4 regions of the Kitasatospora sp. NPDC059577 genome follow, and region 3 is predicted to be linked to each of the others. Evidence: riboswitches for the same ligand, from Rfam matches in the RefSeq annotation. Region 3 holds a riboswitch; each other region holds the start of a gene.
The links. A riboswitch is a leader RNA that binds a small molecule or an ion and turns the genes downstream of it on or off. The one in region 3 is predicted to bind cyclic di-AMP.
Positions count from the first base shown of each region.

Region 1: linked by a shared signal. The riboswitch ahead of ACFV0O_RS38910 (transglycosylase family protein) and the one ahead of ACFV0O_RS33580 (peptidoglycan DD-metalloendopeptidase family protein) in region 3 are both predicted to bind cyclic di-AMP.
Region 2: linked by a shared signal. The riboswitch ahead of ACFV0O_RS16530 (M23 family metallopeptidase) and the one ahead of ACFV0O_RS33580 (peptidoglycan DD-metalloendopeptidase family protein) in region 3 are both predicted to bind cyclic di-AMP.
Region 4: linked by a shared signal. The riboswitch ahead of ACFV0O_RS12775 (hypothetical protein) and the one ahead of ACFV0O_RS33580 (peptidoglycan DD-metalloendopeptidase family protein) in region 3 are both predicted to bind cyclic di-AMP.

Region 1 covers NZ_JBHWBZ010000089.1:7,108-14,692, reverse strand. Annotated here, with positions in the region: gene ACFV0O_RS38930 (protein kinase) at 1-1,094, shown strand, start outside; gene ACFV0O_RS38925 (MazG family protein) at 1,911-2,933, shown strand; gene ACFV0O_RS38920 (SDR family NAD(P)-dependent oxidoreductase) at 3,007-3,432, opposite strand; gene ACFV0O_RS38915 (cytochrome P450) at 3,699-5,057, shown strand; cyclic di-AMP (ydaO/yuaA leader) riboswitch at 5,301-5,464, shown strand; gene ACFV0O_RS38910 (transglycosylase family protein) at 5,470-6,273, shown strand; gene eno (phosphopyruvate hydratase) at 6,546-7,585, shown strand, end outside.
Region 2 covers NZ_JBHWBZ010000017.1:116,472-124,056, reverse strand. Annotated here, with positions in the region: gene ACFV0O_RS16560 (hypothetical protein) at 1-253, shown strand, start outside; gene ACFV0O_RS16555 (GNAT family N-acetyltransferase) at 250-696, opposite strand; gene ACFV0O_RS16550 (hypothetical protein) at 732-1,469, opposite strand; gene ACFV0O_RS16545 (sensor domain-containing protein) at 1,560-2,330, opposite strand; gene ACFV0O_RS16540 (GNAT family N-acetyltransferase) at 2,516-3,088, opposite strand; gene ACFV0O_RS16535 (hypothetical protein) at 3,131-4,006, shown strand; gene ACFV0O_RS16530 (M23 family metallopeptidase) at 4,124-4,957, opposite strand; cyclic di-AMP (ydaO/yuaA leader) riboswitch at 4,970-5,128, opposite strand; gene ACFV0O_RS16525 (YiaA/YiaB family inner membrane protein) at 5,325-5,615, shown strand; gene ACFV0O_RS16520 (alpha/beta fold hydrolase) at 5,682-6,563, shown strand; gene ACFV0O_RS16515 (TetR/AcrR family transcriptional regulator) at 6,638-7,204, shown strand; gene ACFV0O_RS16510 (SpoIIE family protein phosphatase) at 7,429-7,585, shown strand, end outside.
Region 3 covers NZ_JBHWBZ010000061.1:22,837-30,421, reverse strand. Annotated here, with positions in the region: gene ACFV0O_RS33595 (IclR family transcriptional regulator) at 1-734, shown strand, start outside; gene ACFV0O_RS33590 (RidA family protein) at 763-1,191, shown strand; gene ACFV0O_RS33585 (DUF2470 domain-containing protein) at 1,325-2,044, shown strand; gene ACFV0O_RS33580 (peptidoglycan DD-metalloendopeptidase family protein) at 2,598-3,581, opposite strand; cyclic di-AMP (ydaO/yuaA leader) riboswitch at 3,584-3,766, opposite strand; gene ACFV0O_RS33575 (MFS transporter) at 4,081-5,616, shown strand; gene purB (adenylosuccinate lyase) at 5,657-7,087, opposite strand; gene ACFV0O_RS33565 (HelD family protein) at 7,206-7,585, shown strand, end outside.
Region 4 covers NZ_JBHWBZ010000011.1:126,176-133,760, forward strand. Annotated here, with positions in the region: gene ACFV0O_RS12740 (phosphotriesterase) at 1-132, shown strand, start outside; gene ACFV0O_RS12745 (Pr6Pr family membrane protein) at 302-976, shown strand; gene ACFV0O_RS12750 (GNAT family N-acetyltransferase) at 1,017-1,487, shown strand; gene ACFV0O_RS12755 (SDR family NAD(P)-dependent oxidoreductase) at 1,639-2,403, opposite strand; gene ACFV0O_RS12760 (TetR family transcriptional regulator) at 2,545-3,165, shown strand; gene ACFV0O_RS12765 (alpha/beta hydrolase) at 3,497-4,639, shown strand; gene ACFV0O_RS12770 (MoaF N-terminal domain-containing protein) at 4,724-5,053, opposite strand; cyclic di-AMP (ydaO/yuaA leader) riboswitch at 5,542-5,705, shown strand; gene ACFV0O_RS12775 (hypothetical protein) at 5,708-7,018, shown strand; gene ACFV0O_RS12780 (hypothetical protein) at 7,103-7,585, opposite strand, start outside.

The sequences.
Region 1 (7,585 bases), on a different contig from region 3:
ACATGGCCCCCGAACAGGCCCTCGCCGCGACCACCGACCCCCGCAGCGACCTCTACGCGCTCGGCTGCCTGCTGCACGAGATGCTCGCCGGCGAGGAACCGTTCCGGGCACCCACCGCGCTCGGTGTCCTGCGCCGACACGTCGACGAACCACCCGTCCCCCTGCGGGAGTTGCGCCCCGACGTGCCGCAGTCGCTGGAACGGCTCGTCCTCGACCTCCTCGCCAAGCGCCCCGCCGACCGCCCCGCCGACGCCCAGACCGTGTACGGGCGGCTGCTCCCGCTGCTGCCCCCGGCCGCAGGCACCCCGCAACCCCGCTACGCGCCGCTGCCCGACCCGGTACGGCCGTACCGCTTCCCGCACCAGCCGCAGCCCACCGCCGCGGCTGCCGCCGAGGCCGGGCCGCCGGTCCGCTCGGAGCCGCGCCCCTTCCTGCGCACGCCCGTCCCGGCCGTCCCGGCCGCTCCCGCGGTCCCGCCCGCACCCGCCACGCCACCGCCGTCGCTCCCCGACCTGGGTGCCCAGTGCGCCCGCCTCTCCGACCTCGTGGACGCCGGCCACCACACCGAGGTGCTCGGCCTCGCCGCCCACCTGCTGCCCCGCGCCGAAGCCGAACTCGGCGACGCCGCACCCCTGGTGCGCACCATCCGCACCATCCATGCCCGCACCCTCCTCCACGAGGGCCACCCCCAGCAGGCCCTCGTCGAGTACCGCCGCCTCGCCGCCACCGCCGACGGCGGCCCGCACGGCCCCCAAGGCCTCGACCACCGCTACCGCGCCGCCATCTGCCTCGACCGGCTCGGCCACGGCGCCGACGCCCTCGCCGAGTACCAGGCCCTCCTCGTCGCCCACACGGCCCGCCTCGAATCCGGCCTCGACACCGACCCCGAGCGCAGCTACGACCTCCGCGAGCGCATCGGCCTCCACCTCGCCGCCACCGGCGACCCCCAGAACGCCTGGCAGTGGCTGCTCCCCCTGCTGCTCGAACGCGAACGCCGCGACGGCCCCCACCACCCCGCCGTCCGCCGCCTGCGCGAATCCCTCTCCACCCTCCACCCCCACCACCCCACCCCCTGGCCCCCGTCCCCCCGCTGACCCGAAGCCCGAAGCCCGAAGCCCGAAGCCCGAAGCAGGAAGTCGGCGGGTCCGACTTCCCCTGCCGAGGCGGGCGTACCGCGCCGGCCGGGCGCGTTCGACTGCGGCCCCGTGCCCGGCCCGACTGCTCCGCCGTCGACGAGCCGGCCGTTTCCACTGGTGGGACGGCCGAGGGGGAGGCGCGTGCGGCGTGTGGCGTGCCAGCCCGGCGCCACGCCGTTCGGGGCCTCGGCCCGCCGCCCGGCAAAGGACCATGCGGGTGTGCTGAACGGGCGGGAATCCGACGTCCGGTGCGGCTTCCGCGCCCGTCGCGCAGGGCCCTGCCGCCGGTGAGCGGGCGATCTCCCTGGGCCTTCTCCTCCGCAGGGGCCCCTGGCCCCGGGCGGTGGCGCTCGGGAGCGGGACGTCGGTGGGGCCGCCCCCCGGGCGTGCGGGGGAAGGTCGGAGCGGTACTTCGTCGTACCCCCGAGCGCTGTGCGGGCCTGCCGGCCCCCGTGGAGCGCGCCGGGAGCCGGGAGCCGGGAGCCGGGAGCCAGGAGTCGGGCGCGGGAAGTCGGCGGGGTCGACGTCCCGCGCGTGTGGGGATGCCGGTCTGCCGGGGCCTTCGGCCCGGCCCGCTGTGGGGATGCCGGGCAGGTGCACCGGGCGCTTCCGGCGCGTGCCCCTGGGCCCGGGCGGTGGGGCTCGGGAGTGGGACGTCGGCCGGGTCGGCGGGTCCCTGTGCCGGGCGAGGCCGTCGGGGCGGCCTGTCCGGGGCTGTTGGGGCGGGTGGGGTGACGGCCGTGGTGGGTGGTGGCGGGCGGGTAGGTTCGGAGTGTGACGACGAATGCTCCGGGCGCCAAGTTGATTCTGCTGACCACCACCCACCGGGTGGCTCCCGGTTTGCTGGCGTGGCCGGCGTGGGAGGCGCTGCGGTCGGCGGGGCGGGTGCTGGTGGGGGACGAGGGGCATCCGCAGGTGGCCGCGGTGCGGCAGGCCGGGGTGACGGTGGAGGTGGCGCCGGCCGGGTCGGTGCCCGCGCTGGCGCGGTTGCTGACCGGGCAGCCGGCCGGGGCCGGGGCGACGGTGTGGCTGGGCGGCCCGGACGGGGATCCGGGGCTGACCGACGCGCTGGCGCGGCTGGCGGTGGAGCGGGCGGGTGAGGTGCCGGAGATCGAGGTGCTGCCGGGTTCGTACGACCTGCCGGGGTCGCGGCTGCTGGACCTGGTGACGGTGATGGACCGGTTGCGCTCGCCGGGCGGTTGCCCGTGGGACGCCGAGCAGACGCACGAGAGCCTGGTGAAGTACCTGGTCGAGGAGGCGTACGAGCTGGTCGAGGCGATCGAGGAGGGGGACCGGGACACGTTGCGCGAGGAGTTGGGCGACGTGCTGCTCCAGGTGTTCTTCCACTCCCGGATCGCGGAGGAGCACCCGACGGAGCCGTTCACCGTCGACGACGTGGCCGGCGACATCGTCGAGAAGCTGATGTACCGGCATCCGCACGTGTTCGGGGACGTCGAGGCCGGTGGCGCCGCCGAGGTGGAGGCGAACTGGGAGCAGCTGAAGGCGGCGGAGAAGGCGGACCGCGAGTCGGTGCTGGACGGTGTGCCGGCCGGGCTGCCGTCGCTGGCGTACGCGGCGAAGCTGGTGTCCCGGGTGCGCCGGGCGGGCTTCACGGGGGTTCCGGACGAGCCGTACGAGCTGCCGGACGCGCTGACGGCGGAGTCGGCGGGCGGGCTGCTGCTGGCGGTGGCGCAGCGGGCGCACGACGCAGGGGTGGACGTGGACGCGGCGCTGCGCTCGGCCGCGCGCGGGTACCGGGACGCGGTGCGCGCGGCCGAGGGCCTCAAGCCGGAGTAGGGCCCCGGCCCGGCCGGAGGCCGGGCGGGCGGGGCCGGGCGGAGGCCGGGGGCCCGGGCTGGGCCCCGGGTGCTCAGGCCGCCCGGGCGGCGGTCTCGACCGGGTGCCGCTGCGGCGGGACGAGTTCCCCGATGGCCTCGCCGACGAGGACGACGAGTTCGGCGAGCCGTTCCAGGTCGAGGTGGTCGGGCAGGTCGGCGAGGGAGACGATGCGCTCGCCGTCCGGGCCCGCGACGGCGAAGAGGTCGATCGGTCCGAGGTGCTTCTCGGCGGTGTCGACGAGGGCGGCGACGTCGCTGGGGCGGCGGATGTCGCCGGACACGCCGACGACGGGGCAGCCCGTCCGGTCGAGTTCGGCGGCGAGGTCCTCGGCGATGCCGACGTGCTGGTCGGCGATCAGCATTCCGGCGGCGCCGGCCGCGGCGAACCGGCGGGCGAGGTCGGCGCCCGACCCGCCGTCGAGTACCGCGATGACGACGACTGACCCGCTGACCCGCATGGCCTGCTCCTCCCTGTGGGCGACACCGCACCGGCGCCCACGCGTACTGCGGAGGATCGTAGGCAGTTCCTGACCCTCCGCAACAGGGATTACCCCTCAGGTGACCAGGCTCACGCCCGCCGTCCGGCCAAGAGCTTTCCAAGAGCTGTCCACGGACCGTCCACGGGTCGTCCACGGAGCGTTGGCGCGCCCGTCGCACGCCGTTGTCGGGGGAGTCGCGCGCCGTCGGCGGAAGGTGGCGCGCACCCACCGGATACGGTCGTCCCATGCCAGCTCAGCCCGACTCCGCCCGGTCCGCCGCAGTGCCGTCCGACGACCCCGCCCGGCCCGCGGGAGCGCGGCCCGACGCCGCCGCTCCGCAGCTGTTCACCTGGGAGTTCGCCGCCGACCCGTACCCCGCCTACGCGTGGCTGCGCGAGCACGCCCCGGTGCACCGCACGACGCTGCCGAGCGGTGTCGAGGCCTGGCTGGTGACGAGGTACGCGGACGCCCGGCAGGCGCTCGCGGACGGCCGGTTGTCGAAGAACCCGGCGCACCACAGCGAGCAGGCGCACCGCACCGGCCGGGTGGGCATCCCGGGGGAGCGGCAGGCGGACCTGATGACGCACCTGCTGAACATCGACCCGCCGGACCACACCCGGCTGCGCCGACTGGTGTCGAAGGCGTTCACCCCGCGCCGGGTGGCCGAGTTCGAGCCGCGGGTGCAGCAGCTCACCGACCGGCTGATCGACGGCTTCGCGCAGCGCGGTTCGGCGGACCTGATCCACGAGTTCGCCTTCCCGCTCCCCATCTACGCGATCTGCGACATGCTGGGCGTGCCGGCCGAGGACCAGGACGACTTCCGCGACTGGGCGGGGATGATGATCCGGCACGGGGGTGGTCAACGCGGCGGCGTGGGCCGGGCGGTGAAGCGGATGCGGGCGTACCTGCTGGAGCTGATCCACCGCAAGCGGGCGGACCTCGGTGACGACCTGATCTCGGGTCTGATCCGGGCGAGCGACCACGGTGAGCACCTGACCGAGAACGAGGCCGCGGCGATGGCCTTCATCCTCCTCTTCGCGGGCTTCGAGACGACCGTGAACCTCATCGGCAACGGGACGTACGCGCTGCTGCGCAACCCGGAGCAGCGCCGGTCGCTGCAGGAGTCGGTGGCGCGCGGGGAGAGCGCGCTGCTGGAGACGGGGATCGAGGAACTCCTGCGCTACGACGGGCCGGTGGAGCTGGCGACCTGGCGGTTCGCGACGCGGCCGCTGACCATCGGCGGGGTGGACATCCCGGTGGGTGATCCGGTGCTGGTGGTGCTGGCCGCCGCGGACCGCGATCCGGCCCGGTTCTCGGACGAGAACACCCTGGACCTGGCCCGGAAGGACAATCCCCACCTGGGGTTCGGGCACGGCATCCACTACTGCATCGGCGCTCCGCTGGCCCGTCTGGAGGGGCGTGCCGCGCTGGCGACGCTGCTTTCCCGGCTGCCGGATCTGCAACTCGCGGAAAGTCCGGAGAATCTGCGGTGGCGCGGTGGCCTGATCATGCGTGGTCTGCGGGAACTCCCGGTCGAATTCAGTCCGGAGAGCCGCTCCCCGCACACGCCTCCGCACTCCCCTTACGCGCCTCCGACAAACTGACACAAGGTGACGAAACGGCGGGCGATGCACTGACGGGGCGTCGCCCGACGTCCTTCCGGCGGGGTGTGAACGGCCATCAAACCAGACATGGCGGCGCCGTTGGTAGGCGATCGGACACGTGCCGTAATTTCTGTGTGATATCGGTGATATGAGCTTGTGATCGGTCTGAGGATCTGTCTAGTCTCCCTGGAGTTCGCAGCTGCGGACCTCGTGCGCGGAACGCCGAATCCTGCCCGCCGCGCCACGGGAAACCGACCAGACCCTGGGCAGGGGCGGGGGAACCAGGTTTGTTGCCGTCCCCACGGCTTGGGGTGAAGCCGCCCGCGCGGAATCGTCCGCGCACGGCGGCCGGGCCACCTCCCGGTCCGAACCCGACAGCTCACCTCGCAGGCGTGCGGAGAGGGACCTCCTCATGCTGTTCGTTGGATCCGGCCGCCACCGTCGTCGCACTCAGACCGAGAAGGCCATCGCCGTCGCCGGTGTGGCCGGCGTCGGACTCGCGATGCCGCTCCTCACCGCCACCGGCGCCTCCGCCGCCCCCGCCTCCACCTGGGACTCCGTCGCCCAGTGCGAGAGCGGCGGCAACTGGAGCATCAACACCGGCAACGGCTTCTACGGCGGCCTGCAGTTCACCTCCAGCACGTGGAAGGCGTACGGCGGCACCGCCTACGCGCCGCAGGCCAACCAGGCCAGCAAGGGGCAGCAGATCTCGGTCGCCGAGAAGGTGCTCGCCGCGCAGGGCCCGGGCGCCTGGCCGGTCTGCTCCGTCAAGGCCGGTCTGAGCAAGGGCGGCGCCCCGGCGTCCGTCGACACCTCCTCGGACGCCAAGCCGCAGTCCGCCCCGCAGCAGCAGACGCCCAAGCGCCAGGCCCAGAAGCCGGTCGAGAAGCCGGTGCAGACGCCCGCGCAGAAGCCGGTCGAGAAGCCCGCGCAGAAGCAGGCCCCGAAGCACGCCGCGCCCGACCGGGCCGAGAAGCCCGTCGACCAGTCGGCGCAGCAGTACGCCCCCAAGCACGCGGCCCCGCGCGCCGCCCAGCCGGCCCCGGCCGCGCAGACCGGCCACGACTACACCGTCCGCTCCGGTGACACCCTGTCGTCGATCGCCACCGCCCAGGGCGTGTCCGGTGGCTGGCACGCGCTCTACGACGGCAACCGCGGCACGGTCGGCGGCGACCCGGACCTGATCATGCCCGGCCAGGTCCTGCACCTCGGCTGAGCCCGTCCGCACCGGCACCGGCCCGGTATCGGGGTACGAAGAGGGGGTCGGCGCCGCCGGCCCCCTTCGTCCGCATTCGCCCGGTCCGGTGGGACAAGCTGGGACAAGCAGGTGAACTACCGGTGGGTAGTGGGGCCACACGCTGAGACGGGACCGAGGCCGACGTGGTCCCGGGAGCCCGGGCGGTTAGGCTCTGGTCCGTAACGACTCCGCAATCGTCCCGCTGACAGCGCCACCGTCAGCCGGACCCTGCTTCCGCAAGGAGATGCCTCGTGCCGTCCATCGATGTCGTCGTAGCCCGTGAGATCCTCGACTCCCGCGGCAACCCCACGGTCGAGGTCGAGGTCGGCCTCGACGACGGCAGCACGGGTCGTGCCGCTGTCCCCTCGGGTGCCTCCACCGGCGCCTTCGAGGCGCTGGAGCTGCGCGACGGTGACAAGAACCGCTACTTCGGCAAGGGCGTGGAGAAGGCCGTCCTGGCCGTCATCGAGCAGATCGGCCCGGAGCTGGTCGGCTACGACGCCACCGAGCAGCGCCTGATCGACCAGGCCATGCTGGACCTGGACGCCACCCCGGACAAGTCCTCGCTCGGCGCGAACGCCATCCTGGGCGTCTCGCTGGCCGTGGCGCACGCCGCCTCCGAGGCCAGCGACCTGCCGCTGTTCCGCTACCTGGGCGGCCCGAACGCGCACGTCCTGCCGGTTCCGATGATGAACATCCTCAACGGCGGCTCGCACGCGGACTCCAACGTCGACATCCAGGAGTTCATGATCGCCCCGATCGGCGCGGAGTCCTTCTCCGAGGCCGTCCGCTGGGGCGTCGAGGTCTACCACACCCTCAAGGGCGTGCTGAAGGAGCGCGGCCTGTCCACCGGCCTCGGCGACGAGGGCGGTTTCGCGCCGAACCTGGACAGCAACCGCGAGGCCCTGGACCTGATCACCGAGGCCATCCAGAAGGCCGGCTACGTGCCCGGCCGCGACATCGCGCTGGCCCTGGACGTCGCCGCCTCCGAGTTCTACAAGGACGGCGCCTACCAGTTCGAGGGCAAGGCCCTGTCGGCCGCCGAGCTCATCGAGTACTACGCCGAGCTGGTCGCCGCCTACCCGCTGGTCTCCATCGAGGACCCGCTGGACGAGTCGGACTGGGACGGCTGGAAGGCCATGACCGTCAAGCTGGGCGACAAGGTCCAGCTGGTCGGCGACGACCTGTTCGTCACCAACCCGGCCCGCCTGGCCAAGGGCATCGAGACCGGCACCGCCAACGCGCTGCTGGTGAAGGTGAACCAGATCGGTTCGCTGACCGAGACCCTGGA
Region 2 (7,585 bases), on a different contig from region 3:
GGCCGCCGGGGCGCAGCGGCTGCGGGACGCGGTGGCGGCGCAGCTGGTCGATCCGCGGGGCATTCCGTACGCGTCGGACCGCAGTTGGCTGGCGGAGAAGATCCTGTCCCGGCTGCAGGTGACGGCCTTCGTCCCGGCGCAGCCGTCCGGCCCTGCCGTACCGGCCGGGTCCGCAGGTCCGGCCGGTACGGCAGGGGACGCAGGTCCGGCCGGGGGCGCCGGGGGCTCAGGTCCCGCCGGGGGCGGTTCCTAGACGGTGAAGCGCAGTTCGGGCTGCTCCCAGGGAGTCCTGGGCTGCGGCGGCCGGGTGCCGGTGCGCTCGGCGCCCATCCGCAGGTAGAAGGGCTCGGCGGGCGGGTGGGACACGACCTTGACCGCGCTGATCCCCGTGGCCCGGGCACGGTCGAGCATGTCCGTGATCAGCTGCCGTCCGATGCCGAGTCCCTGGGCCGGGTCGGCGACGAACATCAGGTCCAGTTCGGCCGGTTCGCGGATCAGTGCGTAGAAGCCGAGCAGTCGCTCGTCGGCGCCGTCGACGGCCATCCGCACCTCGTGCCGGGCGAGGTAGTCGGGTGTCACCCGGTAGCCGTCGATCATGGCGGCGTAGGCGCCGCGGTAGGCGGCGGAGGCCTGGATCAGCTCGGTGAGCCGGTCGGCGTCGGCTGCTCCGGCCCGCCGGATCGTGATCTCGCTCATGCGGCGAGTATAGGAGTGACACCCATGAATGACCATTACATTCCGGCTCGGCGGCGGCGACGGTCGGCCGCCCTCAGCACCAGGACGCGACGGGTGCGGCCGTCCTCCGCGCGGGGGAAGCGGCGGACCTCACTGGCGATCCGGCACTCGCCGAGCGCGTACCGCAGCGGGTCGAGGTGCCCGCAGCGGCGGCCGTGCCCGTCGTGCAGCGGCTGGACCCGGACCTCGCCGTCCGGCGAGGTGACCCGGACCAGTTCGATCAGGGCGGCCAACTGACGCTCCGGACCGAAGAGTTCGGGATAGGCGAAGAGCAGGTAGCAGCTCAGGGTGAGGGCGAAGGTGCCGTCCGCGAACGGCAGCCTGGGCAGCGCGGCGGCCACGTAGCGCTGCGGGTGCGCGGCCGAGTCGGCGGCGAACAGCAGGCGGGCCCGGTCCCAGCTGCGCAGGTAGCGCTCGGGCCGGTGCGGGAGCGGCGAGGGGTAGAGGAACGGGCGGGCGGCCATCGCGCCGGCCATCGCCGCCCGGGCGGTCAGGGCACGGTCCGCGACCACCGGCAGCGGCAGCGCGTACGCCGGGTCCGCGGCGATCACCCGGCAGCCCAGTCCGCGCGCCTCGGCGGCCAGGCCGGCCGCGCCGCCGGGGCAGTCCAGCAGCGGCCCGGGGAGGGCGGCGAGCTGGGCCCGGGTGAGGTCGAACAGGGCGCAGTACTCGTCCAGCGGACGGGAGGTGACCAGGACGTCCGGGGGTTCGGGGGGAATGCCTGCGACGGCCACCCGGTCATCCGAACACGCGGCGGCCCCGGCCGCATCCGGAGTGCGGACGGGGCCGGGGCCCGGTGGTCGGCCCGTCGCCGACGGCGGTGTTCAGCGGCCCAGCAGGCCCTGGGCGGCGGCCCGGTTGACGTTGGTCAGGCCGCGGACCAGCTGCGCGGTGAGGAAGACCAGCACCACCCCGACCAGCGAGAACCCGGCGATCTGCCACATCCCCTCGATGTAGTAGACGTGCTGGACGTGGTGGCCGTCGGTGTAGTCGAAGAGCTTGTACCCGCGCCAGTCGGTGTAGGTCGGGAACACCCAGTGGTAGACGGGGTAGAGCGCCATCGCCCAGCCGGCCAGCAGGAACGCCAGCGTCATGGTGAAGCTGAAGACGGCCCAGGGGAACATCACCACCTGGTGCAGCGCGGCCTTCCAGCCCGCGCCGTCCGCCAGCCGCGCGGTGATCGCGCCCCAGGCGCCCGGACGGACCGGGCGCACCGGCTTCGGGCCGGGGACGTCCAGGGCCAGCATGCCGCGCGCCCGGGCCCGCTCCAGCCGGCCGAAGCCGCGGCCGGCGGCGGTCAGGCCGGCCAGCACCGGCAGGCCGAGGACGGTGACGAAGGTGCCCAGGCCGAGGCAGAACAGGGTGATCGCGACGGCGAAGCCGGCGATCGCCACCGGCAGGCCGCTGAGCACGTAGCCGATCTCGCGGTAGTAGTGCGCGGAGAACGGCGCCGCCCAGAAGACGGGCGGCCGCTCGGTCCGGCGGGCGCGGTCGGCGTGCGGGTCGGCGGCGTGCGGGTCGGCGGCGTGCGGGTCGTCGCCGTACCCGCCCAGGAGGTCCCCCGCGTACTCCAGCGTGCTTCGGCTGCTGCTCATGTCCCGGCCCCCGGCCCTCGTCCTGACGTCGTCCGCGTTCGCTGACGTCGTACAGTCTGGCGGGACCGGTGGGTCGGGGGGCATCCGGAGGCCTGGCGGATCGGGGGTGGGGTTAACCCCCCGCCCGCGGGCCCGCCGGTCGCCGGCCGGCCGCGGGCCGGCTCGGCGGAGGCCGCTCGCCCGGTTCAGCCGGTCGGACCCGGCCACTCGTCGACGAGCAACGCGTAGCGGTACGAGTCGGACCAGGCGCCGTCCTTGAACCGGTCCTGCCGCGCCCGCCCCTCCAGCCGGAACCCGAGCTTGGTGAGCACCCTGGCGGAGGCCGTGTTGTCCACGTCGACCCGGGCCGCCAGCCGGTGCAGGTCCAGGGTCCGGAAGGCGAAGTCGCAGAGCAGGCCGGTGATCTCGCCCGCGTAGCCGTGGCCCCAGGACGCGCGGCCGAGGACGTAGCCGAGGTGGGCGGAGCGGTACGTCCCGAGCGTGAGCGAGGCGTGCCCGATCGGCGTCGCGTCCTGCGGGTCCTCGGCGTCGGCGAGCCTGGTGACGGCGAGCCGGTAGGTGTCCCGCTCCTCGGCCATCGCCTGCTCCAGGTAGAGCTCGATCTGGTCGGCGCAGGACTCGCGGTCGCAGGGTTCGAAGGGCAGGTGGCGGGTGACCTCCGGGTCGCCGAACAGCGCGTGCAGGGCGTCCACGTCGCCGTCGGTGTGGTGGTACTCGCGGATGGCCAGCCGGGGGCCGACGAGTCGTACGGGGACCATGGCTGCCGACCCTACCGGCCCCCGGCGACTACCGTTCGGACTATGAACGACGAAGACCTGCGGCTCGCCCCGCGCACCAGGGCCGCCGACCTGCTCGCCTGGGCGGCCGATCAGGGCCGCACGCCGGTGGCCGAGGGGCCGCTGCGCGCGGTGCTGGCGCTGCTGGAGCTGGGCGGGAGCAGGATGCACGACGGCTGGCCCGAACTGACCTCCGACGCGGTGGAGCACCTGCTGTACGAGCGGCTCCACCTGTACGTCCAACCCCTGCCCGAGGAGGACCCGCTCGCGTACGGCGACGCCGTCCGGCTGCTGATCGACCACCAGCGGGCGGCCCGGCGGCTCAACGCCAAGCGCCAGGAGCGGCTGCACGCGGAGGCCGAGTGGCAGGGCGAGGTCGCGGCCGGGCTGCTGCGCCGCGCCGACCTGGTGACCTGGCCCCGGCTGTACACACTGCTGCTGCACGCGTACGGGGTCGACGTCGCGGACGGGGCGGCGGTGCGGGACTGGCTGGCCGGTTTCGGGGAGCTCGCCGAGGAGGAACGGCTGGCCGCGTACGAGGCGCTGGCGCCGGCCGGCTGGCTGGACGAGCCGGACGAGCAGGGCTGGGGACCGGGCCGGGTGCTGTCGGTCGGCATGGCCACGGACGGCGCGCGGCGACTGCTGGAGCAGGGCCTGATGCGGCGCAGCTACCGCAACCTGGCCGAGCTGAACGCGCTCGGCCGACCGATGCCGGACGAACTGACCGGTGACTTCGGGCAGTTCGAGGAAGCGGCGGTCGACGCGGCGCTCGACCTGTTCGGGGTGTGGACGGTGCCGGGGCTGCCGCGGCTGCTGGTGGAGGAGTTCCCGGAGCTGGCGCCGGAGCCGGGCCCGGAGGAGATCGACGCGTACCTGGCGCAGCTGCCCGCGGAGGAGTGAGACGTCGTGACGGAGCCCCCGGTCGTCGCGTACGACCGGGGGCTCCGCGCTGCTTCGGGGGCTGCCCGGGGTGCTCCGGGGGCTCCGCGCGCTTCCGGGGCCCCGGCGGAGGGTCCGCTACGGGGTGAGGCCGCGCTGCTGGAGCCAGGGCTCGGGGTCGACCGGGGCGCCGCCGCCGGGGCGGACCTCCAGGTGCAGGTGCGGGCCGGTGACGTTGCCGGTGGCACCGACCTTGCCGATCTGCTGGCCCGAGGTGACCTGGCCGGCGCCCTTGATGATCGAGGAGAGGTGGCAGTACCAGATCTCGGTGCCGTCGGGCAGCGTCTCGACGATCCGGTAGCCGTAGGAGCCGGACCAGCCGGCCGAGGTGATGGTGCCCTGGCCGAGCGCGTACACCGCGGTGCCGGTGTCGGCGGCGAAGTCCAGGCCGGTGTGCACGTTGGCCCAGTAGCGGGCGCTCTGGCCGTAGTGGGCGGAGAGCCGGTAGTCCTTCACCGGCAGGGTGAGGGCGGCGGCGCGCTTGGCCTCGGCCTCCTTGGCGGCGGCCTTGGCCTCGGCTTCCTTGGCGGCGGCCTTGGCCTCGGCCTCCTGCGCGGCCTGCACGCGGGCGCCCTCCTCCGCGGCGGTGCGCTGGCTGTCGGCCTGCTGCTGGATGCGGGCGGCGAGCGCGAGGCCGGGGTCGGCGGAGAGGGCGACCGGGGTCTCGTCCGGGGCCTCGACGGCGGGGGCGGCGGCCGGGGTGGCCGAGGCGAAGCCGGTGGCGCCCAGGGTGGCGGCGACCGCGGTGACGCCGAGCAGCGGGGAGGCGCCGCGGGTCTGACGCGGCATCCGGTGCCGGTTGGTCTCGACCTCGGGGCCGAAGGCCTCGGGCGCGTCCGCGCCGGGGTGGTCGAGGAGCTGGGTACCGGCTGCGGGGCCGGCCGGGTGTGCCGGGGTGTGCGTCGACGCCACGGAGGCGCGCTCCTTTCCTTCCTTCGCGCCTACCGGGTTAGCTGACGGGTTCGGAGCAGGAAGGTCTCCTACGGCCGGGCCGGGGCCCCGCCGATTCACCCCAAGGAACGTGGTTCCCCGGCTCCCTGACCTGCCCGGAGGCCGGCCGACGGGATTAGGCGACGGCGCACGGTGCCGTCTGGGTACGGCGTTGACGACCGCGCTGCGTTATCAAACGTTAATCCTAGGGCGCTCCGATTCCAAGCCATCCGTCCGGGACGACCGCGGAGCGGATGATCGGACGTCAACGAACGACCCCTCATGCGAGCACCCCATCTGAGTACCCCTACTCATGTGCGGTCACACCGGGCGGCCGCATCCTGGCGCCATGAGCGCACCGATGCAGAACCGCACCACGGCCGCGTACTACGTCCAGGCCATCCTCTCCTTCGCCCTGTCGGGCACCGCCGTCGCGGTCGGGATCGCCTACCTGCCGGTCGGCGGGTGGACGCGGGCCTTCCTCGGGATCGGCCTCCTCTACACCGCCACCTCCGCGTTCACCCTGGCGAAGGTGGTCCGGGACCGGCACGAGTCGAACGAGATCGTCAGCCGGGTCGACCAGGCCCGGCTGGACAAGTTGCTCAGCGAGCACGACCCGTTCAGGGTCGAGGGGGCCTGAGGCGGGAGCGCCCGACCTCCTCCCGCGCCCGGACGCTTGACAGCTAAGGCTATTAGCCTTAGCTTTATGGCTATCGGCAGCACCGCCGATGCCCGCGACGGCGGACCGAGGAGGCCCACCATGAACGCCACCGACACCCCCGACACCCAGTACCTGGCCCTGCCTGGCGGGCGCATCGCCTTCGACGACACCCGGCAGGGCGACGGCACCCCCGTCGTCCTGCTCCCCGGCATGCTCGACAGCCGGGCCGCGTACCGGCACCTCCGCCCCCTGCTCGTCGCCGCCGGCCACCGGGTCGTCACCGTGGACCTGCGCGGCTTCGGCGAATCCTCCATCGCCTGGGACGACTACGGCCCGGCCGCCATCGCCGACGACGTCCTCGCCCTCCTCGACCACCTCGGCATCGAACGCGCCGTCCTCGCCGGGAACTCCTACACCGGCGCCACCGTCGTCAAGGCCGCCGGGGACGCGCCGGAGCGGGTCGCCGGAATCGTCCTGATCGACGCCTTCGTCGAGAACCCGCAGCCGGGCGCCCTCATGCGCGGCGCCCTGCGCCTGATGGGCGCGGCAATCGTCCACTGGCCCGCCTCCTGGGGCTTCTACCTGCGCCGGATGGCCTTCCCCGGCGCCAAGCCCGCCGACTTCGACGCGTACGTGAACGGGCTGGTCGCCGCCCTGCGCACCCCCGGCCGCAAGACCGCCACCCGCGGCTACGTCAGCGGGGACTCCGCGCCGGCCGGCTGGACCGCCGCAGTGCGGTGCCCGGCACTCGTGGTCATGGGCAGCAAGGACCCCGACTTCCCGAAGCCCGAACTCGTCGCCGACCGGCAGGTCGCGGCACTCGGCGCGCGGAAGGCGATGATCGAGGGATCCGGGCACTACCCGATGGCCGACGCCCCGCAGGCCACCGCGGACGCCCTGCTGCCCTTCCTCGCCGAACTCGCCTGACCGCCGGCGCCCGACGTTCCCCGCCGGCGCCCGACAGATTCCCCGCCCGACTCCCGTACGGAGAACCCGAAGCCATGCCCCGCGTAGGACTGACCCCCGACCAGGTCGTCGACCACGCCCTCGCCCTCATCGACGAACAGGGCACCGAAGCACTGACCCTGGCCGCGGTCGCCGCCCGCGCCGGGGTCGCCACCCCCTCCCTGTACAAGCACGTCAGCGGCGGCCTCGCCGAACTGCGGCGGATGATCGCCGTCCGGGTCACCGAGGAACTCGCCGACCGCCTCGCGGACGCCGCGGTCGGCCGCAGCGGCGACGACGCCGTGGCCGCCGTCCTGCGCGCCTACCACGCCTACGCCACCGAGCGCCCGCACCGCTACAACGCCCTCCCCCAGGCCCCGCAGCCCGACGACGACCTGGCCCGGGCCGCCACCCGGCTCGTCGGCGTGATCATCGCCGTCCTGCGGGAGTACGGCCTCGACGGCTCCGAGGCGATCCACGCCGCCCGCACCGTCCGCTCCCTCGCCCACGGCTTCGCCTCCCTCACCACCGCCGGTGCCTTCCGGCTCTCCGAGGACCTCGCCACCACCCAGGAGCGCCTCATCACCACCCTCACCACCGGCCTCCGCAGCTGGCCCGCGTAGCAGGCCGGGCAGTCGGGGCGGCAGTCGGGGCGGCGGGCGGCCGGCGGCCGATCCTGATGCCGTACGGGTGGCCGCCGTCGGCGCTGCCGCTGCGTCCGGTGCGCGCGGTGGCGCAGGACGTCCCGGACGACCGGACCCCGGTGCTGGTGCCGGTGTCGGTGCCGGTGCCGGTGCGGCGGCTGGGTCACCCCTCACCGTCCGGGGAAATGGGGTATTAAGAATCAGTGCCCCCCTCCGAGGACGAGAACCGGACACCGGACGAGAACCGGACGCCGGACCGGCGCCGGACCCCACTGAGCAGTCCGACCGCCCGCAGTGCGATGCGCTGCGTGCGCCTGCTGCTCGGCTGCGCCGACGCGGCCGAACTGCTGGGCACCGTCC
Region 3 (7,585 bases):
CCCGCGCCCTGCGCATCCTCGCCCAACTCGGCGAGGGCGAACGCTCCCTCGACCAGCTCGCCGAGGTGCTCGGCGTCCACAAGACCACCGTGCTCCGACTGCTGCAGAGCCTCGAAGAGGAACGGTTCGTCTACCGCGACGCGGCCTACCGCTACCACCTGGGCGCCGGCCTCTTCGCCCTCTCCGGCCTTGCCCTGGAGCAGCGCGGCATCCGCCGGATCGCGGCCCCCCACCTGGCCGAGCTGAACGCCGCCACCGGTCAGACCGTGCACCTGGCCGCCTACGAGGGCGGCGAGGTGGTCTACATCGACAAGTTCGACTCCCGCCACCCGGTCAGGATGTACTCCCGGATCGGCCTGCGCGCCGCCCTGCACAGCGCGGCCGTGTCCAAGGTGCTGCTGGCCGACCTGCCCCTGCCGGAGCGGCGAAGGGTGGTGGCCGGGATCGACTTCACCCCGCACACCGAACACACCCTCACCACGCCCGAGGCGCTGCTCGCCGAGCTGGAGAGGGTCGCCGCCCAGGGCTGGGCGCAGGACCACGCGGAGCACGAGGCCTTCATCAACTGCGTCGCCGCACCGATCCGGGACGCCAGCGGCCGGGTCGTCGCCGCCGCGTCCATCTCCGTGCCGGACGTCGTCCTCCCGTACGAGCAGGTGCTGGACCTCCTCCCGCAGCTGCTCGCCACCACCCGCACCGTCTCGGCCGACTGCGGTCGCCCCGAACACCCCTGACGAACCGTCACGATATCCGAGGAGTCCCATGCCCCCCGAGCAGTCCCCGACCGGCGAGAAGACCGAGATCCGCACCGAGGGCGCCCCGGCCCCCGCCTGGACCTTCTCCCAGGGCGTGCGCAAGGGCCCGATCCTGCAGGTCTCCGGGCAGGGCCCGCAGGACCCGGCGACGGGCGAGTACCTCCACCACGGCGACGTGAAGGCGCAGACCCGGCGCACCCTGGAGAACGTCAAGGCCGTCGTCGAGGCCGGCGGCGCCACGATCGAGGACGTGGTGATGTTCCGCGTGTACCTCACCAAGCGCGCCGACTTCCCGCTGATGAACGAGGTCTACGCCGAGTTCATCGAGGAGAACATCGAGCCCGGCGGAGTGAAGCCCTGCCGCACCACCGTCTTCGTCGAGCTCCCGCAGGAGCCGATGCTGGTCGAGATCGACGCCCAGGCCGTCCTCGCCTGACGCCGCGCCGCCCGCTCCGCCGAAGGGCCCGGACCGCCGCCCGTCCGGGCCCTTCGGCACGTCCCGACGCCTGCTTGCCGAACTCCGACGCGAATATTAGGTTAGGCTCACCTAACTTTCTGGAGGTCCGTCCATGAGCCAGCCCACCGGCGACACCGAGGTCCCCGAGCCCACCACCGCCGAACGGATCCAGAGCCTGCTCAGCACGACCTCCTCGCTCGTCGTCCGCGCCCTGGGCGAACACCACGACCTCGACACTCCGGTCTCCGTCCACGGCTCCCACCTGCGAATGCGCGCCCCGCTGGACGCCCCGCTCACCGTGGCCGCCGCCCACGCCACCGACGGCCTCCCCGTCGTCCTCGACGTCACCGACGTCTCCCCCGTCGCCGTCCGGGACCGCGTCCGCGGCCGGCTCACCCTGGCCGGCCGGCTGCGACTGGCGCACCTCGCCGACGACGGCCTCAGCGTCCACCTGCGCGTGGACGTCGCCCACGCCGTCCTCGCCACCCCGTACGGCACCGGAGCGGTCACCGCCGCCGACCTCTCCCTCGCCGGCCCCGACCCGATGGCCCGCCACGAGGCCGCGATGCTCACCCACTTCGCGGACGACCACGCCGACGCGATCGAGGTCCTCACCCGCCTCCTCGACCCCGTGCTGCTCGCCCGGAACCCGGACGTCCGCCCGCTCGCCCTGGACCGCCACGGCCTGGTGCTGCGCCTGGACCACCCCGACGGCCACCGCGACGTCCGCCTGGTCTTCCCCGAACCGGCCTGCGACACCGAGGACTTCGGCCACCGGATGCACGACCTGCTGGCCGCCGCCCAGTACGGCCTGCCGGCCCACCGCGGCTGACCGACACCCCGTCACCGCTCGCCCGACGAAGCCGGCCCGCTCCCCCTCACCCGACGACCCTCGCCCGACGACGCGGAACCGCCCTCGTCCGACGACCCTCGCCCGACGACCCTCGCCCGACGACGCGGAACCGCCCGAGCCCGGCCGCCGGACCCCCGAACTCCCTACCCGTTCCGGCGCGTTCGGCAGACCCGTCGCCCACCCGCGATCCCCGGCTGACCCACCGCCCGCGCACGAACCGCCGACGCCGCCAGCCCCGACACCGGCCCGCCCCGCATCGAACCGCCCCGCGCCCCTGCCGCCCCGCCTCCCGGAAGGTCACGCACCCGGAACGTCGCGCCCCGGAAACGTCCCGCCCGGAAACGGCAGCGGCCGGCCCGGCTCGCGAGGGAGGTGAATCCCGCGAGCCGGGCCGGCCTGGGCGTGTCCCGCGCCCATGTCCACTGCACGGCGATCATCCGGTCGAGCGGTCACCCGACATGACCATCCCGGAGGACCGATTCGCTCCGCGGCAGTGGTGGTTCCTGAAACCCTGGACCTGATCCCCGGAGGGTCAGAGCGCGACGCCGTGCGCGCGCAGGTAGGTGACCGGGTTGATGTCCGAGCCGTACTCCGAGCCGGTGCGGATCTCGAAGTGCAGGTGCGGGCCGGTCACGTTGCCGGTGGCGCCGGAGAGGCCGATCTGCTGGCCGACGGTGACGGTCTGACCGATCTTCACGCCGATCACCGAGAGGTGCGCGTACTGGGCGTAGTGGCCGTCGGCGAGCTTGATCTCGACCTCGTTGCCGTAGGCGCCGCCGTTGCCGGCCTTGACCACGACGCCGTTGGCGACGGCGCGCAGCGGGGTACCGGTGGAGGCGACGAAGTCCTGGCCGGTGTGGTGGCCGGAGGCCCACATCGAGCCGGCCACACCGTAGGCCTCGCCCAGCACCGGGTTGGCCAGCGGCGCGACGAAGCCGGAGGTGGCGGCGACCGGAGCGGCGGTCACGGCCTTGGCCGGAGCGGCGGTCTGAACCTGGGTCTGCACCGGGGCGGCGGGCTTGGCGGCCTCGGTCGTGACCTTGACCTGGGTCTGCGGCTTCACGGGGGCAACCGGGGCCACCGGGGCGGCCGGCTTGGCCGGGGCGGCGTCCGCGGACGGCGCGGCGGCGTGGCCGGCGAGGGTGAGCTGCTGACCCGGGAAGATCAGGTTCGGGTTGGCGCCGACGACCGAGCGGTTCTGCTCGTACAGCGCGTGCCAGCCACCCTCGACGTTCTTGACGTCGGCAATCTTGGACAGGGTGTCACCACTGACGACGCGGTAGCTCTCGGACGTGGCGGCCGCGGCGGCCGGAGCAGCCGGAGCGGCCTTCTCGGCCGGCTTGGCGGCGGCGACAGGCGCCACGGCGGCGGGCGCGGCCGGGGCAGCGGGGGCGGTGTGGGCCTGGGCGCTCATCGCGGTGACGAGCGGGAGGGCGAAGGAGACACCGGTGACGGCAGTGGCGATGCCGATGCGGGCGGCGCGGGGCAGGACGATACGACGAGCCTGAGCAGGCATGGAAGTTTCCTCTCCGACGCCTGCGAGGTGAGCTGTCGGGTTCGGGCTGGAGTTGCCCGGCCGCATGTGCGGCTTCACCCCGAGCCGGCCCTGGACGCCCGCGCTCCGAAAAGCGCGAACTCCGGTCCGGCGACTTACCTGTGGGTCCCCCGCTCCTGCCGTACAGAGTTCAGATCGAACCACCGGGCAGCGGCAGGACTCGGCGTTCCACCCGGCGGATCCGTCCGGACTGGCCGGGCGGTCGCTGAACTAAAACCCATCCGTTCGGGTGAAGCAATGTCGATCTCTTGAAGCCGCAACGATCCCTCCTGGGTGCGGTGACCCTCCGAATGATCCCCAGCACGGTGCGTACACCATCCATTCACCCCGAGCCACTGATCCGCGACCCTGCGCCGAAGTCGGCCACAGCGCGCAGCCGACCGCTCACACAGCGCCCCCGCCGCCGACACACCACCGGTGAGCCTTGTCACGTACGCCCCACGGGGCGGAGGATCGGGCCGTGGCCACCTCCGAGGCCGGCACCCTGCGCCTGGGCACCGCGCAGGGTCGCTGGGTACTACTGGCGACGGTGCTCGGCTCCAGCATGGCGATGCTCGACGGCACCGTGGTGAACGTCGCCCTGCCCCGGATCGGCGCCGACCTCGGCGCCTCCCTGGCGTCCCTGCAATGGACGCTGAACTCCTATCTGCTCACCCTGGCGGGCCTGATCCTGCTCGGCGGCGCGCTCGGCGACCGGTACGGCAGGCGCCGGGTCTTCCTGATCGGCGTGGTCTGGTTCGCCGTCGCCTCCGCGGCCTGCGCCGTCGCACCGAACATCCAGGTGCTGATCGCCGCCCGCGCCGTCCAGGGCATCGGCGGGGCGCTGCTCACCCCCGGCTCGCTCGCCATGCTCCAGGCGGTCTTCCACCCCGACGACCGCTCGACGGCGGTCGGCCTCTGGTCCGGCCTCGGCGGGGTGTCGGCCGCGGTCGGCCCCTTCCTCGGCGGCTGGCTGGTGGACGGCCCCGGCTGGCGCTGGATCTTCCTGCTGAACCTGCCGCTCGCGGCGGCCGTGATCGCGGTCTCCACCCGGTCCGTGCCGGAGAGCCGGGACGAGAGCGCCTCCGGCCGCTTCGACGCGCTCGGCGCGGTCCTCGCCGCGCTCGCCCTCGGCGCGATCACCTACGCCCTGACCGCCGCCGGCGAGGGCGTGTCCGCCGCGGTCTGGATCAGCGGCGTGCTCGGCGTGGTGCTCGGCGCCGCCTTCGTGGTCGTCGAACGCCGCACGCCCGTGCCGATGCTGCCGCTCGGCCTGTTCTCCTCCCGGCTGTTCACCGCCGTGAACCTGGTCACCCTCTGCGTGTACGCGGCGTTCAGCGGCGTCTTCTTCCTGCTGGTGGTGCAGTTGCAGATCGTCGCCGGGTTCTCCCCGCTGGTCTCCGGCTTCGCGCTGGTGCCGATCACCGTGCTGATGCTGGCGCTGTCGGCGCGCGCCGGGCGCCTGGGGAAGCGGATCGGCCCGCGGATCCCGCTCACCGTCGGCCCGCTGCTGTGCGCCGCCGGCGTGCTGCTGATGCTGCGGATCGGCGCCGACTCCTCCTACTGGACGGACGTGCTGCCCGCCGTCACGGTGATGGGCTGCGGGATGACCCTGCTGGTCGCACCGCTGACGGCCACCGTGCTGGCCGCCGTCGAGGTCCGGCACGCGGGCATCGCGAGCGGGGTCAACAACGCCGCCGCCCGGGCGGCCGGTCTGCTCGCGGTGGCCGCACTACCGGCGCTGGCCGGGCTGAGCGGCGACGCCTACCGGGTGCCGGCCGAGGTCGACGCCGCCTTCCACACCGCGATGCTGATCTGCGCGGGCCTGCTGGTCGGCGGCGGGCTGATCGCCTTCGCCACCGTCCGCGGCAACGTGCTCGACCCCGAGGACCACCCGGTGGCCGAGCCGGACTGCGAGTGGAACTGCGGCACCACCCCGCCGCTCGACCCGGGCCACGTCCGCACGCACGAGGGCCCTGCCACCGGTCCGGCGGCAGGGCCCTCGCCCGAGAGCTGACGCTGCGTCACATCAGCGGCGCGTCAACGGATGCGGCACCTCAGAGGATGTCGCCCGGCGCGTACTTGGCGGCCTCGGGGTAGGCGGCCGCGACGGCCTCCACCCGGCGGACCACCTCGGCGACCTGGGCGCCGGCCGCACCGGTGAAGGAGAGCTTGTCGGCCAGCAGCGCGTCCAGCGCGGCCCGGTCGAGCGGGATCCGCTCGTCGGCGGCCAGGCGGTCCAGCAGCTCGTTCTCCCGGGCGCCCGCGCGCATCGCCAGCGCGGAGGCGACGGCGTGCTCCTTGATGACCTCGTGCCCGGTCTCCCGGCCGACGCCCGCGCGCACCGCGCCCATCAGCACCTTGGTGGTGGCGAGGAACGGCAGGTAGCGGTCCAGCTCGGCCTCGATCACGGCGGGGAAGGCGCCGAACTCGTCGAGGACGGTCAGGAAGGTCTCCAGCAGGCCGTCGAACGCGAAGAAGGCGTCCGGCAGCGCGACCCGGCGCACCACCGAGCAGGAGACGTCGCCCTCGTTCCACTGGTCGCCGGCCAGCTCGCCGGTCATCGAGGCGTAGCCGCGCAGGATGACGGCCAGGCCGTTGACGCGCTCGCAGGAGCGGGTGTTCATCTTGTGCGGCATCGCGGAGGAGCCGACCTGGCCCTCCTTGAAGCCCTCCGTGACCAGCTCGTGGCCGGCCATCAGGCGGATGGTCTTGGCCAGGCTGGACGGCGCGGCGGCGAGCTGGACGAGGGCGGTGAGCACCTCGAAGTCCAGCGAGCGCGGGTAGACCTGGCCGACGCTGGTCAGCACGTTCTCGAAGCCGAGGTGCCCGGCGACCCGGCGCTCCAGCTCGGCCAGCTTCTCGGTGTCGCCGCCGAGCAGGTCCAGCATGTCCTGGGCGGTGCCGACCGGGCCCTTGATCCCGCGCAGCGGGTAGCGGGCGATCAGCTCCTCCAGGCGGCGGAAGGCGACCAGCAGCTCGTCGGTGATCGACGCGAAGCGCTTGCCCAGGGTGGTGGCCTGCGCGGCCACGTTGTGCGAACGGCCGGCCATGACCAGCTCGGAGTGCTGGGCGGACAGCTTGGCCAGGCGGACCAGGACGGCCACGGTGCGGTCGCGCACGTGCTCCAGCGACTGGCGGATCTGCAGCTGCTCGACGTTCTCGGTCAGATCGCGGGAGGTCATCCCCTTGTGGATCTGCTCGTGGCCGGCGAGCTCGCTGAACTCCTCGATACGGGCCTTCACGTCGTGGCGGGTGACCCGCTCACGGGCGGCGATCGAGCCGAGGTCGACCTGGTCGATCACCCGCTCGTAGTCGGCGACGGCGGTGGCCGGCACCTCGACGCCGAGGTCCTGCTGGGCCTTCAGGACGGCGAGCCACAGGTGGCGCTCAAGGACCACCTTGTGCTCGGGGGACCACAGCTGGGCCAGGGTCGCCGAGGCGTACCGGGAGGCCAGGACATTGGGGATCTGGGGCTTCGCGCTCACGCTTCGCAAGAGTAACAGCCGAGGTCACGCCGAACGTCGGCGGATGGGGTAGGCTCGGCCGATTGAGCGCCCATCAGACGGGTTGCCAGAACCTTCTCGCCGCAAGGATACCACATCAATGAACGGACTTCCAGCGACCGCAGGGCACTCCGGCGACGCCCTCGCCGAGGCCCTGCACACCGAGCAGGCCCGACTCACCACCCTCTACGCCCGGCTGGACACCGTCCGCGAACGGGCTCACCGCACCGCCGACGGCGCCCACGACGGCACCGGGCCCGGCGGCACCCACCAGGCCCGGCTGGAACGCGCGGTGCGCGCCCGCGAAGCCGCCCGCCACGCCGCCCGGCTCGACGCCGTCGAACGCGGCCTCTGCTTCGGCCGCCTCGACGAGCGCGACGGCACCGTCCACTACATCGGCCGCACCGGCCTGACCGACGAGGCGTACGAACCCCTGCTGCTCGACTGGCGCGCCCCCGCCGCCCGCCCCTTCTACACCGC
Region 4 (7,585 bases), on a different contig from region 3:
GCCGGCGGCCCGACCCGGCTGCTCACCGACCTCGCCCCGCGACTGGCCCGGGCCTTCGGCCCCGAGCTGCCCGAACTCCTCCTCACCACCAACCCGGCGGCCGCCTTCGCCGCGGACTGGCGCTCCCCGTGAGCCCCGAAGGTCCGGCCTCCGCGCGGGCCGCGTCCACCCGAAGCGCCACCGCCTGAAGCGCCACCGCCCGAACCGATCCCGCTCCTGTGGCCGACTGCTCCCACCCGGGTTTGAATCCGAGTAGCCCTCCTGCCGGATGAGGGGCTCCCCCAGAGAGGCGGACCCGTCGATGCCCGCACCCCCGGCCCACCCGTGGCTCGCCCCCGCCCGGCTCGCGGTCGCGGCCTTCGTCGCCGTCGCCCTCTGCTTCTCCGGTTACCGCGCGGCGAGCGGCCCCACCGGGGTGGTGAACTACTTCAGCTACTTCACCGTCCTCAGCGACCTCGCCGGTGTCGCGGTCCTGGGCTACGGCGGCTGGGCGGGCCTGACCGGCCGCCGCCCGGTGCCGGACGAGGTGCGCGGGGCGGTCGTGCTCTACCTGGTGATCACCGGGCTGTTCTACGGCACGTACCTCGCGAGCTACCCGGACCAACTGGTGATCCCGTGGGTGGACGACGTCCTGCACCGCGTGATGCCGCTCCTGGTGCTCGCCGACTGGCTGGTCGACCCGCCCGCCCGGCGCGTGCGCCCGGCCGTGGTGCTCGGCTGGCTGGCCTTCCCGCTGCTGTACCTGGTGTACGCACTGCTGCGCGGCCACGCCGTCGACTGGTACCCGTACACCTTCCTCGATCCCGGGCGGCACGGCGGCTACCGCCGGGTGGCCGGGGCCGGCTTCCTGATGACGGTGACCGTCATCCTGGTGGGGGCGGCCGTCGCCGCGGTGGGCAACGCCCTCGCCACCCGTCGGGACGTGCGCAGCGGTGCGGTCCCGAGGGGGCGCCACGCCCGGGCCGGAACGGGCTGACAGCCGACGGCGGCCCTGCGGCGCGTCCTACGGTGGGGTCATGCCCACGCTCCGAACCCTGACGTCCGCCGAGTGGCCGCTCTGGCGCGACCTGCGCCTCGCCGCCCTGACCGAGGCGCCGCACGCCTTCACGCACGGGCTCGCCGAATGGCACCGGGGTGGTGAGCAGCGCTGGCGCGACCGCCTCCACCTCCCGGGTGCCCATCACGTCGCCGCCTTCCTGGACGAGGACCCCGTCGGCCTCGTCGGCGGCCTGCGCGGATCTCCCGACGGCGTACGGGAGTTGCGCTCGCTGTGGGTCGCCCCGAAGGCGCGCGGCCGGGGTGTCGCGGACCGCCTGATCGAGGAGGTCGAGCGCTGGGCCCGCGTCACCGGCGGCACCGCCCTCCGTCTCGCCGTGCTCCCCGGCAACACCCCCGCGTTCGCCCTGTACCGCCGCCACGGCTTCGCCCCGGTCGTGTCCGCGGGGGAAGCCGCACGGGAGGTCGTCCTGTCCAAGCCCCTCCGCTGAGCGACGCGGCCGGGACCGTGCCGTACGCGGCCCGTGCCCTACGGGGCCCTTGCCGTACGCGGCCCGTGCCCTACGGGACCCTTGCCGTACCGGGGCCTGTGCCGTAACGGGGGACGGCACGGGCCCCGGCGTTGCGGGCCGCGACGGGCGGTCACATGTGGGTGCCGCCGTCGATGCGCAGCTCGGTGCCGGTGACGAAGGCGCCGTCGTCGGAGGCGAGCATGGCGATCACGCCGGCCACCGTCTCCGGGCCCGCGAAGCCCTGGCCGAGGGCGGGGGAGAGCTTGGCGAGCAGGCCGAGGTCGGCGTCGGCGGGGAGGCCGGGATCGTTGGTCATGCCGCTGTCGATGCTGCCCGGCGCCACGCAGACCGCGCGCAGGCCCTGCCGGGAGTACTCCGAGGCGATGGCGTGGGTGAAGGACTGGATGCCGCCCTTGGTCGCGGCGTACGCGGCCATGTAGGGGTGGGCGAAGCTCGCGGAGGTGGAGCTGAAGTTGACGACCACGCCGTTGCCGCCGGCGAGGAGCGCGGGGAGCGCCTCGCGGGTCATCAGGAAGGTGCCGGTCAGGTTCACTGCGAGGAGCTTGTTCCAGAACTCCAGGGTGGTCCCGTGGGTGTGCGAGGACCGCAGGATGCCGGCCGCGTTGACCAGGACGTCGAGTCCGCCCAGGTCGGCGATCGCACCGGCGACGCCCGCGACGACGGCGGCCTCGTCGGAGATGTCCAGGACCCGGACGGTCAGGCGCTCCGCGGTGCCGTCGGCGGTTGCGCGGTCGAGGGTCTCCTTCAGGCCGTCCTCGTTGACGTCGACGGCGACGACCTTCCCGCCCTCGGCGAGGATCCGGTGCACGGTGGCCCGGCCGATGCCCGAGCCGCCGCCGGTGATCAGGACGTTCCGCCCGCTGAAGCGCTCCATGGTGGTACTCCGTTCGTTCGTGCGTGGTCTCTCGACCTCGGGAGGCACGGTACGCCTATGTGGCACGTTGTGCCAATAAGTCTTGTCGTGCCACTCATGCGCAGCGTGCCACTGTGGCACCACCCCGCGTAGGCTGACCCCGTGACCGGACGCCCGACCCTGAACCAGCGCCGCCGTGACGCCACCCGGCTGGAGATCGCCCGCACCGCCGCCGCGCTCTTCGCCGAGAAGGGCGCGGAGGCCACCACCGCCGAGGAGATCGCCCTCGCCGCAGGCATCTCGCTGCGGACCTTCTACCGGTACTTCTCCGTCAAGGAGGACGCCGTCGCCCCGCTGCTCGCGGCGGGCGGGCGGCAGTGGGTCGAGCGGCTCGCCGACAGTCCGGCCGACCTGCCGCTGCGCGAGGCGCTGGAGAGCGCGGCGGTCGCATCACTGACGCCGGCCGACGAGGCGGGGGCCGAGATGATGCGGTGGACCCGCAGCCTGCTGCGAGACCCGCAGCTGGAAGGAACCTGGCAGCGTGTCCACGCCGACTCGGAGGTGCGGCTGCGCGCCGTCCTCGCCGAGCGGTGCCCCGCGGGCGCGGATCCGCTGGAGATCCGGCTGGCCGCCGCCGCCGCGACCGCGGCGATCCGGGTCGCCCTGGAACAGTGGGCCGCCTCCGGCGCCCCCGCCACCGGACCGGGCTCCCCGCGCGACCTGGGCGCCCGCTGCATGCGTGAACTCACGGCGGGGCTACGGCTCTGGGAGCGCCTGTCCTGAGCCCGGCGGGTGGCGGTCGACGGTCGGCGGCTCGTCCGCCCTCGGGTCGCCGGTGGGCGGGGACGGGTCCTGGGGCGGAGGAGTTCGGTGTGCGTGCTTCAGCCGGCGGATGACAGATGACAGATGTCGAAATCTGTCAGCTGAAATCTGTCGGTTGAACTCTGTCGCCCGAAACCGGGCATCCGCTCCCCGTGACCTCCCAGCTGTCATCAGCGGGCTCCCAGCTGGCGTTAGGGTTGATCTTCGCGCCCCGGTGGGGGGAACCGGGGTCGACTCCTCGGATGTCCCCAGCGGAGGGGGCTGGAGTTCGAGGCGTGGGAGCAAGTAGGACATGGGTCTGACGAGCCACAAGGTGCTGGCGCTGACCGTATTGATCGCCGTAGTGGTGATGGGGGGAACGGTCTGGCTTTGGCCGAGACTGGCGGGGAAGACCTGGCAGGCGGTGTTGGGCCGGATCGGTGCGCTGCTCGCCTCCCAGCTCGCCGTCCTCGCGGCGCTCGGGCTGGTGGCGAACAGCTACTTCGCCTTCTACAGCAGTTGGGACGACCTGCTGGGCACCGGGGACACCGGCCCGGTGGTGATCCACAACAAGGCGGACGCCTCCGGGCGGCTCCTGGTGGAGACGATCGGCCACGCCTCGGTCAAGGGCGGCGGCGCGATGGGCCGCGAGCCCGGCCAGTCGGGCGAGATCCGCAAGGTCCGGATCGACGGCGCGGTCAGCCGGCTCTCCACCGAGGGCTACGTCTACCTGCCCCCGCAGTACTTCCAGCCGGAGTACGCGCAGAAGCAGTTCCCCGCCGTGATCGTCAGCACCGGCTTCCCCGGGATCGCCGAGAACCTGATCACCCGGTTCAACTACCCGGGTGCGGCGCTCAAGCTGCTGCAGGAGGGCCGGATGCAGCCGACCGTCATGGTCCTGGTGCGCCCCTCGCCCGCTCTGCCGCAGGACACCGAGTGCGAGGACGTCCCGAACGGACCGCAGTCCGACACGTACTTCACCAAGGACGTGCCCTCGGCGATCCAGGCCAGCTTCCGGGTCTCCTCCGACCCGCAGGCCTGGGCCTTCATGGGCAACTCGACCGGCGGCTACTGCGCGCTCAAGCTGGCCATGCGCCACCCGGACGTCTTCCCGACGGCCGTCGCACTCTCCGCCTACTACGACGCCGCCGACGACCCGACCACCGGTGACCTGTTCGGCGGCAGCAAGCAGCGCCGCGACGAGGCCAACCTGATGTGGCGGCTGAAGAACCTGCCGCAGCCGAACGTGTCCGTGCTGCTGGCCGGCACCAAGCGGGGCGACGGCGACTACCGGCGGGAGACCGAGGCCTTCGTCGAGTCGGTGCGGAGCCCGATGAAGGTCTCCTACAGCATGCTCGAGAACGGCGGCCACAACTTCGAGACCTGGAGCGCGCTGCTGCCGTCCTCGCTGGAGTGGCTGTCCCAGCACCTCAGGGTGCCGAACCCGACCGCCTGACGGCCGGACTACCGAACGGCCGAACCACCGAACCCCCGGAGCCACGGCCCCGGGGGTTCTGTCGTCGCGCGGTCGTCGCGCGGCTCAGGCCACCCGCTCCAGCGTCCCGGTGTGCAACTGCCCGACCCGGCCGCCCTCGCCCTCGAAGGTCCAGAAGGCCCGCACCGTCAGCTTGTTGAGGTCCATCACGTGGCTGACGGTGATCCCGCTCTGCTCCGTCCAGCTGACGAAGTAGATCTCCGGTGCGACCTCGGCGACGTGCAGCCGCACGTCCTCCCACTGGCCCGCGGACTCGCCGAGACCCTCCCAGCGCAGCCGCGTGCCGTCGGCCGAGTAGGTGTTGCGGAAGGCCGCGCCGGTGTCGGCCCGGAAGACGTAGGTACGGCCGGCGAAGGCGGGCGGGGACGCGGTCATGGTGGGGCGGCTCCTCGTTTCGTGGTGGAGGCGGTCTTGTGCACGGCGGAACATCTCGGAACTCCAATTTATCCGACCGGGTGCACTCGGTCAGATCTTTGCCGCGGTCGGGATCACCGACGCGCCGCCGGCCGGGGCCCGGGGTCCGGGGTCCGGGGGCCGGGGCTCGGAGCTCACCCGGGCGCCGGGCGCCACACCCGAGTCGGCGCCCAGCTCGCCCGACCGGCCCGTCCGAGCCGCCCTGTCCGAGCCGCCCCGCCCCCGGCGTCGGGCCGGGCGCCCCGCAGGTCATCTGCGGATCATCCCGCCGGGCAGGAATATTGATCAACTCGGCCGCCACGCAGCGTCGTTGATCGACACCGCTGTGACCTGCGCGACAACCGGCCCGGGGGAGTTGTCCGTTCACGTACGGCCTGCCTAGCCTGCAACGGTCGTCCGCCGTCGCGGACCCCGCCGCCGGGACGCCGAGTCCCGTCCACCCGCCGGCGGGTCACCGAGCACCACAGCGGACGGGAGCGGGGGAACCAAGGTCGGCGCCCGGCCCGTGCGCTCGCGCACACAGGTCGAGGCTAGGGGTGAAGCCGCGCCACAGGCGGCCGGGCAACTGCAGCCCGAACCCGACAGCTCACCTCGCAGGCGTCGCAGAGGTCGCCCATGCCCCAGCCTGCCGCCCGGCGCAGCGCGCCGCGCCACGCCCGTCCCTCCCGCCGCGGTCGCAACGCCGCCTTCGCCGCCACCGGGGCGCTCGCGATCAGCGGCGCCGGCCTGCTCGGACTGCCGTCCGTCGCCGGTGCCCAGGCCGCCACCGCGCCGACCGTCACCCAGGACCGCCTCGCCCCCGCCGCCATGGTCGCGGGCAAGGCCTCCACCGCCTCGCTGAGCCTGCACTCCTCGGCCTGCTTCACCGCGAAGACGGTGGGGGTGGGCGTGCGCGACGCGGGCGGCACCAACCTGGACTTCCCCGGCAACGCCTCCAACGTGCAGATCTGCCCGAGCGGCGTGAACTTCACCAGCGGCGCCCGCACCCTGCCCGCCGGCACGTACAGCCAGTTCGGCTTCTGGCAGGACGTGGCCGGTGCCTGGCACAACCTGCCCGCGCAGCAGCTGGTGGTCTCGGCCACCGGCACCACCGCGCCGACCCCGGCGCCGACGGCCACCCCGAAGCCGACGGCCGCCCCTTCCCCGAGCGCCACCCCCACTCCGAGCGCCACCGCCACCCCGACCGCCCCGGCACCGTCCACCTCGGCCCCGTCGTCCCCGGCCCCGTCGTCCCCGGTCGCCGGCAAGTCGCTGACCTGGTCCGACGAGTTCAACGGCTCGATCTCCTGGGGCCAGCGCTGGGTCGGCGACAAGAGCACCGCCTACAAGTACGGGAACCACAACCCGGACGACAACAAGCTGGACTGGCTGAACAAGAACAACGTCAGCGTCGCCAACGGGGTCGCCACCTTCACCGCCACCCCCGGCGGCCCGGCCCTGGAGAACGGCAAGCAGTCCTGGAACACCGGCTTCCTGACCACCGAGGGCTCCAGCGAGGGCTTCCAGGTCAAGACCGGCGACTACGCCGAGACCCGGGTCAAGCTGCCCGCCGGCACCGGCGCCTGGCCGGCCCTGTGGACCTGGAAGAACGGCAACGGGGAGGTCGACTCCTTCGAGTACCACCCCGACAACCCGAACCTGCTGGAGCTGACCAACCACGTCAACCCCGGCAACGGCACGTACTACACCGACGCGAGCGCGATCGCGAAGGACCAGTGGGTCACCATCGGTACCTACTACGGCGCCAACTCGGTGGACTGGTACGTCAACGGCGTCAAGGTCTTCTCGGACGGCAAGGGCGTCGGCGCCAACTGGTCGGCGTACCTGATCCTCAACCTCTCCCTGAGCGCGGGGCAGTACCACCCCGCGCCGCAGGGCACCGCCCCGATCACCATGGCGGCGGACTACGTCCGCGTCTACCGCTGACGGGTAACCCGTAGGACCGTCCCACCGGGCGCCGGAGGCCGGCAGCCGCTCGCCGGCGCCCGGTGCCCGGTGGGACACCGCGGCTCAGGCGTCGCCGGACGTCTCGACGACCTTGATCTCGTACGGCTGCCGGTGGTTCTTCCCGAACGGGTCGTCCGCGCTGCGCACCGCGACCGACCCGCCCTCCAGGAGCCCGAGCGGCACAGCGGGGGAGAGCCGGACCGGGACGAGGGCCGTCGCGCTGCGCCCCTCCTTCAGGCCGGGACCGAACACGCAGCTGACCTGCCGGCCGAGCGCCACGACCTGGCAGTCCTCGGGGAAGTACGGGCCCTCCGCGGTCACCCCTTCCGGAAGGGTGACGGTGACCGTGAACGGGGACGCGGTGGTGTCCGGGCCGTAGTCGGCGACGAAGGCGTGGATCGTCGTCGTGCCGCCGGGCACCGCCGGATCCGGGTCGAGCCGGACCACCTCCAGGTGGGAGTGGGACGGCGCGGCGACCACGGCCGGCAGGGTGGACGCCTCGGGCGCGCCCGGCGCCGGGACCAGGGCCGGCAGGGTGGACGCCCC